4 regions of the Lysinibacillus sp. GJ-1 genome follow, and region 4 is predicted to be linked to each of the others. Evidence: riboswitches for the same ligand, from Rfam matches in the RefSeq annotation. Region 4 holds a riboswitch; each other region holds the start of a gene.
The links. Region 4 has a riboswitch for cobalamin ahead of LO754_RS13445 (ribonucleoside-diphosphate reductase subunit alpha). Riboswitches for the same ligand answer to the same signal wherever they lie in the genome.
Positions count from the first base shown of each region.

Region 1: another riboswitch for cobalamin. It lies ahead of LO754_RS20945 (iron chelate uptake ABC transporter family permease subunit); the one in region 4 lies ahead of LO754_RS13445 (ribonucleoside-diphosphate reductase subunit alpha).
Region 2: another riboswitch for cobalamin. It lies ahead of LO754_RS12220 (hypothetical protein); the one in region 4 lies ahead of LO754_RS13445 (ribonucleoside-diphosphate reductase subunit alpha).
Region 3: another riboswitch for cobalamin. It lies ahead of LO754_RS10600 (DUF4430 domain-containing protein); the one in region 4 lies ahead of LO754_RS13445 (ribonucleoside-diphosphate reductase subunit alpha).

Region 1 covers NZ_CP088912.1:4,210,246-4,213,421, forward strand. The annotation lists gene LO754_RS20940 (ABC transporter ATP-binding protein) at 29-826, opposite strand; gene LO754_RS20945 (iron chelate uptake ABC transporter family permease subunit) at 832-1,878, opposite strand; cobalamin riboswitch at 2,027-2,220, opposite strand; gene LO754_RS20950 (YdhK family protein) at 2,373-2,969, shown strand; gene LO754_RS20955 (response regulator transcription factor) at 3,065-3,176, opposite strand, start outside.
Region 2 covers NZ_CP088912.1:2,531,689-2,534,864, forward strand. The annotation lists partial or broken gene LO754_RS12215 (GTP-binding protein) at 1-1,053, shown strand, start outside; gene LO754_RS12220 (hypothetical protein) at 1,139-1,912, opposite strand; cobalamin riboswitch at 2,185-2,372, opposite strand; gene LO754_RS12225 (methyl-accepting chemotaxis protein) at 2,520-3,176, opposite strand, start outside.
Region 3 covers NZ_CP088912.1:2,227,328-2,230,503, reverse strand. The annotation lists gene LO754_RS10605 (S-layer homology domain-containing protein) at 1-907, opposite strand, end outside; gene LO754_RS10600 (DUF4430 domain-containing protein) at 1,016-1,747, opposite strand; cobalamin riboswitch at 1,918-2,114, opposite strand; partial or broken gene LO754_RS10595 (S9 family peptidase) at 2,606-3,176, shown strand, end outside.
Region 4 covers NZ_CP088912.1:2,722,373-2,725,548, forward strand. The annotation lists gene LO754_RS13445 (ribonucleoside-diphosphate reductase subunit alpha) at 1-1,439, opposite strand, end outside; cobalamin riboswitch at 1,600-1,788, opposite strand; gene LO754_RS13450 (hypothetical protein) at 1,896-2,582, opposite strand; gene LO754_RS13455 (ECF transporter S component) at 2,579-3,073, opposite strand; gene LO754_RS13460 (bifunctional adenosylcobinamide kinase/adenosylcobinamide-phosphate guanylyltransferase) at 3,120-3,176, opposite strand, start outside.

The DNA of each region.
Region 1 (3,176 bases), 1.5 Mb from region 4:
GGCAATTGGATAATTTCTTTAAGCAGTGTTATGTGGAAATTGTTCGAAAATTGTTTGAGTGACTGGCACTTAAATAGGTTAAATATGGTTTGCCTGTTAGTGGATGTGTTTGAATGTCGGCGCATACTCCAAAAACATCATCCAGCAGCTTAGGTGTTAACACTTCTTCTGGCGTACCATATTGAACGATACGACCTTGTTGTAAAACATAAATGTAGTCGCAGTACATCGCGGCCATATTTAAATCATGTAAGGCGGCGACAACCGTCAAATGCAGTGTTTGAATTAAATCCATTAGTTGTAATTGATGGTGGATATCTAAATGATTTGTCGGCTCATCTAAAATAAGTATCTGTGCTTGCTGTGCAAGTGCACGCGCAACCATCACTCTCTTTTTTTCCCCTCCAGAAAGGGAACTAAAACTACGTGTTTCTAAATGGGCAATACCTGTTTGAGACAAGGCTTCTTTTACAATATTAAAGTCTTCCTTATTGTCCATCTCAAAAAGTTTTTTATGTGGTGTTCTTCCCATACTCACTAAATCTTTTACTTGAAAGTCGAACAACACAGGCGTTTCTTGACTGACAACTGCTAATTTCTTTGCGATGATTTTACTTGATTGCTTAAATATATCTTGCTCATTTAATAACACTGTACCGCTTTCTGGCTTTAATAAACGATACATATTTTTTAATAGTGTAGACTTTCCGCTACCATTAGAGCCAATCAACCCAACAAACTGCTTTGCTTTTATTTGAATGCTTACTTTCTCTAATATGCACTGATCATGAATGGAGAATGATACTTCCTTTGCTTCTAATGTCATCACCTTTAATCCCCTTCACCAAATGAATAATTGTTTCGACGTAGTAGCCAAATGAAAAATGGTCCCCCACAAAAAGCAGTAATAATACCAATCGGCATTTCTTCTGGGGCTATTAATACACGCGCTAACGCATCAGCCCAAACTAGAAAAATTCCCCCTAACAATGCACTTATGGGGATAACATGTTTATAATTAGAGCCAACTAACAAGCGTACGATATGCGGAATAATTAAACCAACAAACCCGATGGACCCACTTACTGCAACGAGCACACCTGTCAGTAAAGATACGAGTACTATTAGCTGTATGCGAAACTGTTGAAGATTTACCCCTAACGTGACGGCTGCTTCTTCCCCAAGTAGTAATAAATTCAGATTTCGATAGTATAGCCACAACAACCCAAATACGATAAAAAAGACAATGACTGGAATAAATAAATTACTCCATTTTGCTCCTGCGAGACTGCCTAACATCCAATACATAACGGCTTTAATCCCGCCCTCTTCCTTAGACATCATTAACATAAAATTCGAAGTGGCAGATAAGATAAAGGACACCGCCATCCCCGCTAGTAAAAGGCGAAAAATCGAAATACGTCCTCCTACACGCGACAACAAAAATACTAAGACAATTGCCATAAAAGAGCCTAAAAAAGCAGAGACTGAAAGGGCGTAGATACCTAAAAATGAAAACGCCCCTAAAATAATGACAGCCGTTGCGCCCACTGTTGCTCCCGAAGAAATACCTAAAATATACGGATCGGCTATCGAATTACGGACTAGTGCTTGAACAGCAGCACCAGCAACCGCTAAGCCTGCACCAACAACAGCCGCCAGGATCACACGAGGAACACGGATTTGCCATATAATAATCTCTTGCGAACGACTCCAATCCGCCTCTATAACATGAGGGAATAATGGCACTTTCGAAAGAATTACCTTCCATACATGTAACGGCGTAACTGACACAGACCCAATCATAATGGCCACTGTCATAGACGTAATGAGCACTAGAAAAAGGGTCAAAGAAAATAACATAAATTTTTTATTCATTTGGTTATGAACTCCTTATCAATCATGATAAAGACGAAGCAATAAAAAAGGGCATTCTACGCATACATGCATAGAAATACCCTTAGCTAAACAAATTAGGAGAAATATCCATCAATTGTCCGTAATTGCTTGCATCCTCGTGGGCATTACAGGTATGAACTAACTGGCAGGTCTCCTGGCTTCGATTCATCGTATCTACGATTGCCTTCCCATTTAAAAACAGTGGCTACACTATCATAGAACTCCTCGTTACAGTTGCGGGACAGCGTCGGATTTACACCGACTTCCCTTTTAAGTGATGCTCGTGTTTACAAGCGTCACACCATTAGTATCTGAAATTTTAAAATTATGACGATTCTATCATACATCATTATCGTAGTCTATTATTTCCTTCATTTAGGAATCTATCTTTCCTCATTTCAAACTAAATCCATCATTTCTGCACATTTACTTGCTACATTAAAGACACATCCAAATCGAAGGAGGAAATTCATATGGTATTAAATAAAAATCGGCTCCTAATGTTAGTAGCAGCAATTGCTTTACTAATACTTTCAGCTTGTGCTGATAATACAGCGAAGTCAGAATCTGCTCAAAGCGACAAAACAGAGCACGGCGAAGAGATGGATCATGGGGATGAAATGGATCATTCCATGATGAATCATTCAAGCTCTGGTGAAGTTCCAGCCACTTTAAAAACAGCCGAAAATCCAAAGTTCCCTGTCGGCAGTAAGGCTATTCTTACAGATTGCCATATGTCAGGAATGACAGGAGCCGAAGCGACAATTGTCGGCGCTTACGATACGACAGCATACATTATTTCATTTGAGCCTACTACTGGTGGTAAGACAATTGAAAATCATAAATGGGTGATTCATGAGGAATTAATCGACCCAGGTGAAGCACCTTTATCACCAGGATCAGAAGTAAAAACTGATGCTACCCATATGACAGGCATGGAAAATGCGACTGTACGCATTGATGATGCCGTACAAACGACTGTCTATATGGTCGATTTTGCTTTAACAACTACTGGTGAAGAAATGAAAAATCATAAATGGGTGACTGATAGCGAGCTAGCGACAAAATAATGAGGTTGGGACAAAAGAGAAAAGGTGTTAGATTGATGGCAGTCAATCTAACACCTTTTCTCTGTTCCTTAAATTTTTTTAGTTATGTCCCAGCCTCATTCTAAAACCTTTTTGTCACCGCTTTTATGCCATTTATAGCCGATTCCCCACACTGTCTGTAAATAATCATCCACTGGAAAGCCACTTTTTCGAAGCTTATCCCGTAAA
Region 2 (3,176 bases), 190 kb from region 4:
GCCGTACAAGCAGGAGACATTTTTGCAGTGAAAGGGCTTAGCATGGCGAAGATAGGAGACATTTTAGGAAGTACACTACTCCCAAAACCTTATGAACTTGTGCCTACATTACAAGCAAAAGTACTGTATGAAGGGCAACAGCATATAAAGGAAATTTTACAGATTTTTCGTTTACTAGAAGCCGAGGAGCCATCGTTACGAGTCGTTTGGCAAGAAAAATCCCAAGAAATTCATGTACATATTATGGGTGTCATACAACTTGAAGTACTTGCTGAAGTATTAAAAAATCGCTTTTCACTTGTTATTACCTTTGATAAACCTCAAATTTTGTATATGGAAACTATTGCAACGACTGTAACAGGCTACGGACATTTCGAACCGCTCAAGCATTATGCCGAGGTACACTTATTCATGGAGCCGAACATCCGCGGAACTGGGAATACGTTTGTTAATGCCTGTCATGCTGATGATTTATCAGTAGGTCACCAACGCCTTATCGAAAAACATTTATTTGAACGCGAGCATCACGGTTTATTAACTGGTTCTCCTGTTACTGATATTCGCTTTACACTGTTGACAGGACGAGCTCATATCAAGCATACCGAAGGAGGAGATTTTCGGGAAGCTACTTTCCGTGCATTAAGACAAGGGCTAGAACAAGCCGAAAATATCTTACTTGAGCCCTATTACCGCTTCAAAATGAAAGCGTCCAATGATTTTATCTACTGAATGATGAACGATATTCAACAAGCAGACGGTACTTTTGACTCACCGATCTTGTCAGAGGAGCAAGTCATTTTAACAGGACGTGTACCAGTTGCAACATTTATGCACTATAGTACTACTTTTGCTACTTACACAAACGGCAAAGGCTCTTTATCTTTACAATTCGATGGCTATGATATATGTCATAATAGCGAGGCAATAATCGCACAAATCAATTATAATAAACAGGCTGATCCTGACTATACGTCGTCAAGTATTTTTTGTGCAAAAGGAAAAGGCTATGCAGTTCCATGGTATGAGGCAAAAGCAGCCATGCATTGTCTATAAAATAAAAAGGCATCGAAATTTCTCGATGCCTTTCAGAAAAAAATCGAATATTGCATAGTATGCATATCGATACAGATATAAAAATTTACAACGCTTTTTTCGTTTTCCTTTTCAAAGAATTCGCTGACTCCACAATCACATACCCATGATGATTTGAGAAATCCACAAGAACCGACCCAGGTTTACTTTTTAAAATCTGTAATTGCTCAATGCGTTGCAGCAACAATTGATGACCATTACCACGCGGATGCCAATTTAAATGATAATCATTTAATTCTTTTACACTTTGTAAAAACTGAGCATATTCACGCTCAACATAGTCTATTAAATGTTGTATTTTACTATAATCTTGATTTTCTTGAATTAATATCGATAAGTCTTGCAAATACGTCTGATAAAAACGCATTACCATCGAACATAGTAAATCATTGACTCTTGCAGCACTTAAAATAGGTTTTGGCTCTACATTCAGGCGATCCAGATTGGGTTTAGCTCGAATTGAATCGATGCGTGTAATTAAATTATAGGCCTCCTCATTTACTTCATAAACAATCGGATTGGTCGGCATATACATCATAAAACCATTCTTTTTTGTTTTCAATTCATCAGCCACACTTGCTTTTGCAAATAGGTATCCTTCATAGACATCATTTTGAATCCAAATAATGTCTTTATTATAAAAAATGCAGTCAAACAATCGATCGTGCGGAATAAGCCCTGTAGCTAAAAACTGATCAACTAGCGCCTCAATGACCATTCTCGTTTTTCGTTGCTTGGCAACTTCCATGCGCGGTTGCTTACAAATCTTCATATCAACATTTTTCTTTTCTCGTGTTGAACATACCTGAATTTTTGTCATACTTGCACCTCTTCTCGTACATATTTTCAAAACAAAGGTATCGATTACATAAAAAATACGGATTTCCTACAAATGTAGAGGAAATCCGTGATTATGGCTATCGTACTTAAAAAATATCATTCATCCGATAACATCAAACAGTGCACCAATGGAAGCGATTTGGCTTGATGCCGTATCCCTTTACATCCTTTGGTGTTGGTCGTTTGACGTACTGTGACGAACAGATTATTCTGTTTTGTCAACATGCCACCTCCTATTCCTCGTAGGTTTATGGTGTGTACTCGTAACAGGCAGGTCTCCTGACTTATGGTCATCGCTTCTTTTCACCTTCCCGTCGTTTGACAGTGGTCATAATTTGAAAAGACGCTCACATTCACAGTTGCGGGACAGCGTCGGATTTGCACCGACTTCCCTTTTAAGTAAATTGCATGCAATTTACACCTCTTACTACACGCTATTCAGTTGTTAAGGAATTTATTGGAAAATTCCTACTAAACTATTACATTATATTGTAAAGTAGTGGTATTTTAAAGTCAAACAGCAGCCTAAATGTATGTGCACTTGCTAAAATGACTATCTATCACCTAAATAACTATCCGTTGTTAATTTATACATGAATTTGATTTGTAATCTTTTGTAAATCATCAGCCTGTATCGTTAATTCCTGTGAAACTTGATTGACTGCTTGCATGGAAGCCGTTTGCTCATCCATTGACTGTAGCACAGCTTCTGTATAGCTGGACAATTGATCCATACCCCCTGCAATTGTTGACACGAGATTAGCTACCTCATTTGCACGATTTGACAAGTAATTTACAGTTGTCGAAATGCCTTCGAGTTGGTCAGTCATTTGGCTCACGTGCTGCGAAATATTGCCAAAAGATTTTGTTGCTTCATCAATGACATAGACCCCCTGTTGAACATTTTTCAAGTCTTCTTCCACAGCCACAGCAACTTGTTTCGTATCATTTTCAATACCTACTACAAGGTCCACAATTTGAATAGCAGAATGCTTGGATTGCTCTGCTAAATGACGAACTTCTTCCGCAACGACCGCAAAACCTTTCCCATGTTCTCCAGCACGTGCCGCTTCAATCGCAGCATTTAGAGCAAGTAAATTCGTTTGATCTGTAATCGTTGTAATCATTTCTGTCATTTTTTTAATATCTGTCATTTTATTTGATAAGTGTTTTATTAAGGTACTCGTTTTATCTGTTGACGATGAAATAAACTCCATCTGGTTTTTCGCAACATGCAAAATTTC
Region 3 (3,176 bases), 500 kb from region 4:
CATTTACTTTTTGCTGTGCTGGTATTCCTTTGTATATTTTACGAGTAGTATTGAATAGTGAACCTAACTCTTCATTGCTTATTTCTAATGACGAAATAGTAGAAATTAAAAGTCCGACGTATTTCAGTTCCTTCTCTATTAAGATAGCCTCTATTTGCACTAGTTTCTTTTTTTCATTTAGTAGTAAAGTGTTCCATTTCGTACGAGCATTTATTAATTGTTGAGCAATTGCTTCATCTAATGTATCAAATGAAGGAATAGAATTAATGAAGGCTTCTACCAGTTGGCTTTCTTTTTCACCAAGTTTGTTATTGTAATTACTTATTAATGCTTTTTTCTTTTGATCTAGTGTTAATGCACTATATGTTTTGCGAGCTGCTGTTAATTGTAGTTCTGTTACCTCATCAGTAACTATAATTTCTGGAAGGCTATTTACCAAATTTATAAAGTTTTGTTCTTCAGGTGTAATAACATATACATCAATTGCCTTAGATACTTCACCAACTTTTGCGTTAATCTGAGCATCCCCAATTGAAATCGCTGTAACTAATCCTTGATTGTCAACTGTTGTAATTGTAGGAGCACTCGATGACCATTCAATTAGGGTACTATCTTCTGTTGTTGAGCTAGCTACAGCAAGTTGCGATGTTTCTCCAATTGTTAAAAATAAAGGTCCTGTGGTATTTAATTGAATATCACTAATTGTATTCGGCGCATTCTCTATTAATGGCGTAATAGTTAATTGTTCATTTGGATTGTCTAATTCTGTGTTATTTATGTCTGAAGTGTTTTGCTCGTACGTTTCTCCTTCAAGTTGCTGTGCTTTGCCAGTGGCAGCAGGGGATAATAGCGAAAATATTAAAATAAAGATAATGACTAAATGTATTTGCTTTTTAAAAATATCCATTTGAAAACTCACTTCCTTTAGAGATGTTGCTAGTTATATCTAAAAAAACAATAGTACTGAAAAAGTGCATTTCTTTAAAATGGATTCACTTTTTCAGTACTTAATTACTTAGTTATTGGGTGTGACGTCAATAGTTAATGGTTCACTTGTTGAACCACCAAGTAGTGCATTTGCAGAGGCTGTAATCGAGATACCACCTTCTGCAGCTTGACCAGAAAATGTGATAACTGCTTGTTGATCTGTGTTGACAGTAATTGATTGAGCTGTTAACGCTGTAGTACCTGTGTTAATTGTCCAATTAGCAATATTAGAGGCATTTGTTAGAAATAGGTCACCCGTTAAATCCACAGTAACCTTTGGATTTATTTGTCCTACATCCACTGTGCTAGCAGTGCCCAGCTTAGCCCATGTCGTATAATAAATATGAACTTTATCATCAGGCTCTAATTTATAAGCATCTAAACCAACAGTTGGGCTAATACCATTTACAGTGTATACCCAACCATCCCAACCATTTAAGCTGCCACTAGCTCGCCCATCAACAGATTCAAGATAAGGACCATAGATAGGATGAATAGTAACTATATATGGAATACCGTTTGCTGTTAATGTATTTTCCATTAGTGATAATGCCGTAGTTCCAGTTGAGACAATCTCTGTTGCTGCTGGTAGGATGGAGCCATATAAACCGTCAACAGCTAATTGGACATCGAATGTTGCAATTTGTGCCTCTTGTTTTGTAGGTTGTAATACTGTTGTTGCACTTGCTGTCGGTGATAATAGCGAAACAGCTAAAAGAAAAGCGAACGCTATATGCCACCATTTTTTAAAAGTAACCATTTTGAAAACCTCCTAATTTTATTGTAGTGAAAGTTTTTGCGATTAACTCCAATAAAAAAGATGCTTCTCTTAAAAAAGGGAAGCATCCAAGGTAAACAGAAAAGGAGCATAATAAAATAATATGCCTGTCCATCTATTTGCCGTAAGTTCTCCTAGCTTCCGAAGAGAGTTAATACGATGGAATAAAGGCAGGTCTCCTGGCTCGTGTATCCTATTCAGAACCTTCCCATCTACTGGGGGCATTTTTCCCCGTTTGACAGTGGTATTTTCTGTAGTCATCTACACTTACAGTTGCGGAAACAGCTTCGGCTTTGCACCGAATTCCCTATTAAGCTCTTAAAAGAGCACCTTTATTCTGCAATTGCTATTCACTTGATGTTTATTTTAACATATTTTCCTCATTTTCCAAATAGTTAAATAAAAAGGATAGATATTCCTTATCGAATAATGGAGTTACCTCCATTATTTTTGTTTATGTATATAAGTTATAATCGCAAGAAGAAACCGATAGATATCCCACTCTTCCGATTGTTAAAGCTATTACAAGTTATGTAGTAGATCGCAATATTGAGTAAAACTAGGGACAGATTTCTAAAATATTGTAGGGAAGAGAAGGGAGATAAGCTTTACTACTCAGGGAATATGAAGCTTTTTGAGGAGAAGCAGTTATCTTTAAAGATAATCCTATGAAATTTATCAATCAGGAAGTTTCTTTATTTTTTTATGATAAACAGAAGGTAAAATCATAGCATATAGTACATTTTCTTATCATATTTATTATACATTGAAGTGTAATAATGATATTTTATAAATAGATAGACTTTTCACGCAATTTAAAATAAGTAAGGAGTGTTGAATTTGATATCTTTTTCTAAACCAGATGTAGAACAGTTTTTACGAACATTTTCGATTGGTGATTTTGCGGTGAGTCCAGATGAAAAACAGCTAGTTTTCAGTACAAATTTAAGTGGCAAGTATAATTTATGGGCGATGAATTTACCAAATACGTTCCCGACACAGCTTACTTTCATTGACCAAAGCTGCCAAGGGCTTATCTATGACAAACAAGGACGGTTTATCATTGCTGGTTTTGACAGGAATGGGGACGAAAATACGCAATTTTATGGAATTCCACTTCAAGGTGGAACAATGAAAAAAATTATTTATGAAGAAGGAACTCGCAATTCTGTGCCCATTTTATCTGAAAATGGGAACAAGCTTTATTATACATCTTCGAAAGAAAATCCAACATATTTAAATGCATATGTCTATGACTTGGTGACAGGTGAGGAAAAAACAGTTCTTGTGGGAAAAGATGCGCCCACTTTTTTACTCGATTTTAGCCCGAATGAAGAGGTAGCCCTCTACTATAAACATTTTGCTAATACGAATACACTACTATACGCTAAACGAGGAGAGGAGCATATTC
Region 4 (3,176 bases):
GGAACAGCCTTTCCTAAATTGACAGAAGATAAATTACATACAACAAAATCTCCTGGCTTACGACGTGTCACAATCACATCATCTTCTAACGTAATGGATTCGAATTGCGTCGGCGACATGTTTTGGAAAATTTCAGTACATAAATTTGAACTATAAATCATCCCTTCATGCTTATTTGGATTCATGCGATTTACTTCATCGCGGTAAAACATAAATGGTACACCTGTTTCCAACTGTGAACGCATAATACGCTTCATAATATCGATTGCCGGCACCACTTCTCGACTTAATAGTGGATTGGCAATGCACGACGCATATTTATCTCGGAAAGAGCCTTGTCCTTTTTGCTCATCATAACAATCTTCAAGTGAGAAGCCCATTACCTCACGTACTTCATGTGGGTCAAATAAATACCACTCTCCACGCGCTTCGACCGCTTCCATAAAAATATCCGGTAAACATAAACCAGTGAAAATATCATGTGCGCGTAATCGTTCGTCTCCATTATTTAAACGTAAATCTAAAAACGTAAAGACATCTTTATGCCACACATCTAAATATACGGCGATTGCGCCTTGGCGTTGACCAAGCTGATCCACTGACACCGCTGTATTATTAAGCTGTTTGATCCATGGCAGTACCCCACTAGATGCGCCTTTAAACCCTTTGATAGAGGAGCCACGACTACGGATTTTCCCCATGTAAACGCCTATACCGCCCCCGTATTTCGATAATGTTGCAACATCGGTGTTCGTATCATAAATACTTTGTAAACTATCATCTACCGTATCAATAAAGCAGCTTGAAAGCTGACCATGCGTTTTTCCGGCATTCGACAATGTCGGTGTTGCAACCGTCATATATAAATTACTCATCGCCCAATACGATTCTCGTACTTTTTCTAAGCGGTTTTCCGTTTCATCTTGCATCAATGTCATTGCAATGACCATCCAACGCTCTTGCGGTAATTCTACAGGTGTTTTTGTATAATCACGCACAACATAGCGGTCCATTAACGTTTTTAAACCGATATACGTAAACAGCTCATCACGACTCTGTTCAAGATAAGACGCAAGCTCGACTAGCTCTAGTTCACTATACTTCGTCGTTAAACAATCGTGATAAAGCCCTGCCTCGGTATAGCGAGCAAGTTGCTCTGGAAATACCTTATAGACATCTTCCACCCCAACACCACGACGGGTAGCAAATTGATCATACAATTTTTCTAAGTAAATTTGGGCAGCAACAAATGTCCAATATGGCTCTTCCTCATCAATAAGACTAAGTGTTTGTAAAATCATCGCATCCGCCCAAGCTTCAAATGTTGCATTGTCATTTTTTCGTAGCCATCTATCCGATAATCTTACAAAGCTTTCAAGCTCCTCCTCTGTGTAACTTTTCTTTAACTTAGCCATCTGCTGTTCGATTTGAATTGTCATATTCCCATTCTCTCCCTTTCTATCAGCGCACACAAAAAAGCGATTACACACCCTGTTTCGGTTGCGTAATCGCTGTAAAATCGGAAATGGAAATGAAGGACATGTACACATCGAAGTGGACAAATCTCTCGCCTCCACTTCTCAATCCCCGAAGATGTGTTGCTGTCTTGAACAACTCGGCAGGTCTCCTGGCTCATGCTTCCTTCAAATAATTGCCTTCCCGTTCTTTCACAGTGGCATCCTAATTATTTGTCAGCACTTACAGTTGCGGGGACAGCTTCGGCTTTAGATATCTCTATTTCCGAATTCCCTTTTAAACCATACTGGTACCGCTTGTCCAATATACTATATATAGTGTTTTAACTCCTAAACAAATCTAACATATTGTGTTTAACGTTTCAATAGGCGTTTTGCCCCTTGTATTCTCGAAAACGCTACTTTTGCTCGAAGCAAGCCCTATTCCAATGCAGTTTTACGCAGTTTCTCAAAATTTCTAGTAAAAATTTTTTGTGCCAGTTGCTCTTTTTTTGGATTAATTCCTAGTAAAATTACCGCACATGGCCCTGCTGTTTTTCCTACATCCAGCGAACTTTTAATTTGTTGCTGACCAAAAAGTCTTAAAAATTCTGCTTGTAAGCCTTGAGAACCTACCGGCCAAACTTGTTGCACAATTTCCTCGCGCCAAGCTTGGTAAATGGGCTGTAGTTGGGCCACATCTTCAGGCTGCGCAAGCACTTCATTGCCAACGAGTGGCAGTCCATACGTATACCAAATCAGGTTGTCACGAGCAAATGACGACCTTGTTTGCATTTCACCTAACATTGTTACAGATAATCCCGATTGCACAGTCGGCATATTGGATTCTGAACTGCCATTTACAGGTGGACATGGTAGACCTGCTTCTTCAAAGACTTGCGCAAGTCCTACGACATAACGAGACCACGCCTCATCGCCTGAAAAGTTGGCAAGAATAATATGACTGGGTAGGGCATCGGCTGCAAGCTGTTCTAGAAAAGTGACGCGCCCAGTTAAATAAGCAGTTAATGTATCCGGAGCCGATACGACATCTTGAGGTTTTTCTCCGATGGCTGCAGCATTATCTGTTGTAACAATCAGATTCCCTATTTTTACTGCATTTCTCAATTTGCTCGCCCTGCCTTACGAACAAACACTTTCGAGAGTATTGGCATCACGACAGCTACAATCAATAAATTGATGACAGTTGCCATGAAAATACTCGCTAATGAGCCCCAGAAAAACGCTGGACTAATGATGAAATAAAATGGGAGTGGTGCGATCACACCGTTTAATATAAGCGCTACCGGCCATTTCCAAAAATGCATACCTTTTTTGTGCATCACACCGAATAGCCATACAACAATAAACATTTCGACCGCAATAATAAGATGCAAAGGTCCAAGTAGAAAACCAGATGTCAATGCTGTAATCAAATGACCTATTAACCCTGCTACTCCTGCCAATACAGGCGATAAAAAGGCAACGCTTAAAAATGCTGGCGCTGAGTCGAGTGCCGCCGATGATACAAAAGACGGAATTTTAATAACTGCCCCAACTGCACAAATCGCCGCAACCATGGCTGTTAATGTCAAACTCATTAATTTTTGTCGATTCATTCCATTTCCTCTTTTCTACAAGTATTCTACTGAAGCCTAAACTCGTTTATTTAATACGTTCTGCAATGCCATACCAAATGCGATTTACTTGTTGTGCTTCTGC